Regions from separate parts of the Nocardioides sp. NPDC127503 genome, predicted to be linked through region 2. Evidence: riboswitches for the same ligand, from Rfam matches in the RefSeq annotation. Region 2 holds a riboswitch; the other holds the start of a gene.
The links. A riboswitch is a leader RNA that binds a small molecule or an ion and turns the genes downstream of it on or off. The one in region 2 is predicted to bind thiamine pyrophosphate.

Region 1 (2,455 bases), on a different contig from region 2:
GACCGTCACGCTCCTCGGTGGTGGCCCCGATGACCACCTCGTCGCTGTCTATCCGCGGCACCACGTAGATCTGCTCGCCGTGCGCCCAGGCCCGCACCGTCCGCTCCACGGGCTCCTGCGTCCGCACGCGCACCACGTCCCCGCGCACCGGGCGGATGAGGGAGGAGTACGGAGCGGGCAGTTGGGCTCCGGTCGCGATGACGGTGACCGTGTTGGTATCGACACCGGCTCGACCAGCGGATTCGTCGAGACCAACACGGTCCCCGACACGTTCGAGCAGGGCCACGACGACCGCACGCGGATCGACCGAATGGTCCTCGGCGAGGAAGGCCCCGCCGGCAATGCGGCCGAGCCCGGGTTCGCGGGCGAGCAGCTCGCGGCGTACGAGCCTCTCGTAGGAGACCCCGGCGAGGTCGAGCACCGCGAGCTGCCGCTCGACCTGCTGGACGTCCCCGGCGTCGACGCCGACCAGCAGGGTCCCGCGGGTGTGCACGGGCACCCCGAGCCGAGCGGCGAAGTCGGGCCAGAGCGCCAGGGACGTCAGGCAGCGCCGGGTCAGCTCCTCCTCGCCGTACCAGGCCTCACCGGCCGGGCTGAGCATGCCGGCCGCGGCGTACGACGCCCCTGAGCCCGGCGCCGGATCGACCACCGTGACCTCGTGCCCACGACGGATCAGCTCGTCGGCAACAGAGAGCCCGACGATCCCGGCACCGAGGATCCGCACCCGCATCAGCCGACGGCTTCCACGAGCTCCTTCGCTGCCTGAAGTGGGTCGGGTTGTCGCCAGAGTCCGCCGATCACGGCGACCCCGTGAGCGCCGGCGGCGCGTACGGCCCCGGCGGACGCCGTCGAGATCCCGCCGATCGCGATCAGCGGGAGGACACCGGCAGCGTCGGAGACCGCGGAGACGCCCAGCGGGTCGGGAAGCCCGGCCTTGGAGGTGGTGGCGAAGACCGGCCCGAAGCCGGCGTAGTCCGCGCCCGCGGCGGCAGCCGCCTCGACGGCGGCACGGTTTCGGCAGGTCGCGCCGACGATCAGCCCCGGAGCGACGGCGTCGGCGATCCGCCGGGCCTCGGCCAGCGGGAGGTCGGAGGCACCGAGGTGGACACCGTGCGCACCGGCCGCGAGCGCCACGTCGAGCCGGTCGTCGACGACCACACAGGCGTCGTACGCCCCCACCCGCTCGATCACGGCCGCCGTCAGCGCGAGCAGCTCCCGGGTGGTCGCGGCCTTGTCGCGGACCTGGAAGCCGGCGACACCGGCCTCGGCGAAGGCGGGCAGCAGGGCGAGGTCATCGCTCGCCGAGACGAGGCAGAAAATACGTGGAAGAAGCACAACCAATCACTTCCTTCGCCGGCATGATCCGGATCAGGTGTAACGGTCGGAGCGGCTCCAGCTCCCTCTCAGCCCGCTGCCGCGGACTCCCGTGTGGACGTCTCCGACCATAGCGCGCATCCCCGAGCGCGCACAGCCCGAGGGCCCGCACAGCGGGATACTTCTAGTAGGTCGAGATCCGCAGCGCCCGCATCTTGGCGTACAGCGTGGTGCGCGAGATCCCGAGCTCGCGGGCGACCGCGGCCTTGTTGCCGTCGTGCTTGATCAGCTCGTGCAGGATGACGTCGCGCTCGGCCTGGTCGAGCGGCCGAACCGTCGCCCGCGGCCCCGGCACGGAGCCGAGCTTCGGCGGCAGGTCGGCGGCGACGATCGCGCCGAACCGGCGCCGGGCGGCGGCATGGGCGAGCACGGCCCGCAGCTCGCGTACGTTGCCCGGCCAGCGGTGCTCGACCAGCATCCGCTCGGCGCCGGGGGTCAGGAAGGCGTCCGGGTTGATCGCGGAGAGCAGCTCGCGGGCCAGGCCGGGGATCTCGTCGCGCCGCGCCGCCAGCGGCAGCTTCTCCTCGACGCGGGAGGCCAGCGCGGCCACCGCCGCGGTGTGCTCGGACAGCTCGGCCAACGGCGCCGAGACCATCACCACGTGAGCACGCGTCGGGCTCTCCAGCGCATCGGCGACGACGCCGAGCAATGCGTCGGAGAGCAGCTCGAGGCCGTCGATGATGACCGTGCCCACTCCGGCCGCCATCCGGCGGCGGAACTGCTTGGCCCAGTTGCCGTCGCCCTCCAGGACCGTCGTGGCGCCGGTGAGCAGCGTGATCGGCGACGACGGCGCGAGCTCCCTGGCCAGAGACGTACGCCCCGACCCCGGAGGTCCAGCCACCAGGATCGTCCCCGGCTCCCGTGCCGCCTCGGTCAGGGCGCTGACCGAGAGCCCGCGTCGTGGCTCGCGGGGCTCGATGCGTACCAGCGCGGCAAGCCGGCGGGTGTCGAGCACCTCGGCATGCACGTGGACCGACTCCCCCGACTCCAGGTTCATGTCCATGACCGTCGCCCCCGGAAGATGTACGTCCTGAAGCAGGATCCGCAGCACGGCGATGTCCGCCCCGGTCAGGCTGTCCTG
Region 2 (2,455 bases):
GATGCCGTGCACACCCCTGGGCACACCCAGGGCCACTACGTCTATGCCGATCTGGCCGGCTCGGTCCTCTTCGCCGGCGACCACGTGCTGCCCACGATCACGCCGTCGATCGGATTCGAGCCGGTGCCGGTCATCGACCCGCTGGGCGACTTCATGGCCTCGTTGACCAAGGTCCGGACCCTGCCTGACCTGCGTCTTCTCCCTGCTCACGGCCCGGTCGCCTCGTCGTCGCACGCCCGCGTCGACGAGCTCCTGGCCCACCACGAGTCACGACTCGCCCAGTCGCTGGTGTCCTTGCGTGCCGGTCGCCGCTCCGCGCTCGAGGTCGCCAACGACCTCGGCTGGACCCGCCACGAGCGCGCCTTCGCCGAGCTCGACTTCTTCAACGCCGGCCTCGCGGTCATGGAGACCAAGGCCCACCTCGAGCTGTTGGCCGCCCGCGGTCAGGCAACCCGTGAGGAGACCGAGGCGAGCGTCCTGTTCGCCCCCGTCAGCGAGTGAGCCGCATCGGGGTGTGCGGGATGCCGTCCTCGAGGAACTCCTCGCCGTCCTTCACGAACCCGAACTTCGCGTACCAGCCGGCCAGCGGCGTCTGAGCGTCGAGGACGACGTCGCGGTCGGTGAGGGCCTCGACGGCTGCCTTCATGATCACGTCGGCCAGACCCTTGCCGCGGTGGGTGGGAGCGAGGACGACGCGGCCGATCCGCCACACGTCGCCGTCGTCGAGGATGCGGGCGGTGCCGGCGAGCTGGTCGCCGTCGCTCAGCACCACGTGACGCGTCCCGGGCTCGAGATCGCGGCCGTCCAGATCGGGGTACGGGCAGTCCTGCTCGACGATGAAGACGTCCTGGCGCAGCCGCCACAGGGCGTACGCGGTCTTGGGGGAAAGCTCGTCGAAGGACGAGATGGCGACGTCGGTCATGGGTGGATTCTCGCAACCAGTAGTGTTGGCGGGAACAGACAGGGGAGGCCGGAAGGCCTGAGAGTGCGGCGAACAGCGCCGCAGACCCTCCGAACCTGCTCCGGTTGATACCGGCGAAGGGAGTCAGAAATGCGCATGCGTACGCCTGCCATCGCTGCCACTGCTATCTCCGCTCTGCTGCTGTCCGCGTGCGGCGGCAGCCCCGCCGAGCCGGACGCCAAGCCGTCGAGCGGCGCCGACGACAAGACCGTCGTGCTGCTGACCCACGACAGCTTCACGCTGCCGAAGGAGGTGCTGGCCGAGTTCACCGAGAAGACCGGCTACACCGCCGAGATCCGGCACGCGGGCGACGGGGGCGAGCTGACCACCAAGATCGCCATGGACACCGGCAACCCCGACGGCGACGCGGTCTTCGGCGTCGACAACACCTTCGCCAGCCGAGCGATCGACCAGGGGGCGCTGGAGGCCTACACGCCGGAGACCGTCCCGGCGGGTGTCGACGAGTTCAACCTCCCGGGGGACGAGAAGCACTTCCTCACCCCGGTCGACAACGGCAGCGTGTGCGTCAACATCGACACCGAGTGGTTCGCGGCGAAGAAGCTGACGCCGCCGGAGTCGCTCGACGACCTGGCCGAGCCTGCGTACAAGGATCTCTTCGTCACCCCGGGCGCGGCGACCTCGACGCCGGGGATGGCGTTCCTGCTGGCCACGATCGCCGAGTACGGCGAGGACGGCTGGGCGGACTACTGGGGCAAGCTGATGGACAACGGCGCCAAGGTCGTCGACGGCTGGGACCAGGCCTACTACTCCGACTTCACCCAGGGCGGCGGCAAGGGGACGCGACCGATCGTCCTGTCGTACGACTCCTCGCCGGCCTTCACCGTCAAGGACGGAAAGTCGACGACCAAGGCACTGCTCGACACCTGCTTCCGGCAGGTCGAGTACGCCGGCGTGCTCAAGGGCGCCGATCACCCCGAAGGCGCTCAGGCGCTGATCGACTTCATGCTCTCCGACAGCGTGCAGGGGGCGTTGCCGGAGAGCATGTACGTGTTCCCCGTGTCCTCCGGCGTCGAGCTGCCCGCCGACTGGGCGAAGTTCGCTCAGCAGCCCACCGAGCCGCTCTCCGTCGAGCCTGAGGAGATCGACGAGAACCGGGAGACGTGGCTGGCGACCTGGAGTGACACGATCGCGCAGTGAGCTCCACCCGTCGCGCTGTGATCCGGCGAATCGCGACCCTGGTCGCGCTCGCCGCCCTCCCGGTGGCCGTGCTGGCGGTCTTCTTCGTCCTGCCGGTCATCGGGATGGTGCAGCGCGGACTGTTCTTCGAAGGATCCTTCGATCCCTCGGTCATCACCAGGGTCGTGGGGCGCCCGGAGATCCAGCGGGCGCTCTGGTTCACGCTGTGGTCCTCGGGGCTGGCGACGGTGCTGAGCGTCGCGCTCGGGCTGCCGGCCGCGTTCGCCCTCCATCGGCTGAGTTTTCCGTTCCAGCGGGTCATCCGGGCGGGGCTGCTGGTGCCGTTCGTGCTCCCCA

Region 1: linked by a shared signal. The riboswitch ahead of thiE (thiamine phosphate synthase) and the one ahead of ABTW65_RS11620 (thiamine ABC transporter substrate-binding protein) in region 2 are both predicted to bind thiamine pyrophosphate.

The regions. Positions count from the first base shown of each region.
Region 1 covers NZ_JBEORH010000007.1:243,137-245,591, reverse strand. Annotated here, with positions in the region: gene ABTW65_RS17715 (FAD-dependent oxidoreductase) at 1-730, opposite strand, end outside; gene thiE (thiamine phosphate synthase) at 730-1,335, opposite strand; TPP riboswitch at 1,329-1,438, opposite strand; gene ABTW65_RS17705 (sigma-54-dependent Fis family transcriptional regulator) at 1,499-2,455, opposite strand, start outside.
Region 2 covers NZ_JBEORH010000004.1:353,506-355,960, reverse strand. Annotated here, with positions in the region: gene ABTW65_RS11630 (MBL fold metallo-hydrolase) at 1-501, shown strand, start outside; gene ABTW65_RS11625 (GNAT family N-acetyltransferase) at 491-922, opposite strand; TPP riboswitch at 953-1,061, shown strand; gene ABTW65_RS11620 (thiamine ABC transporter substrate-binding protein) at 1,058-2,119, shown strand; gene ABTW65_RS11615 (ABC transporter permease) at 2,116-2,455, shown strand, end outside.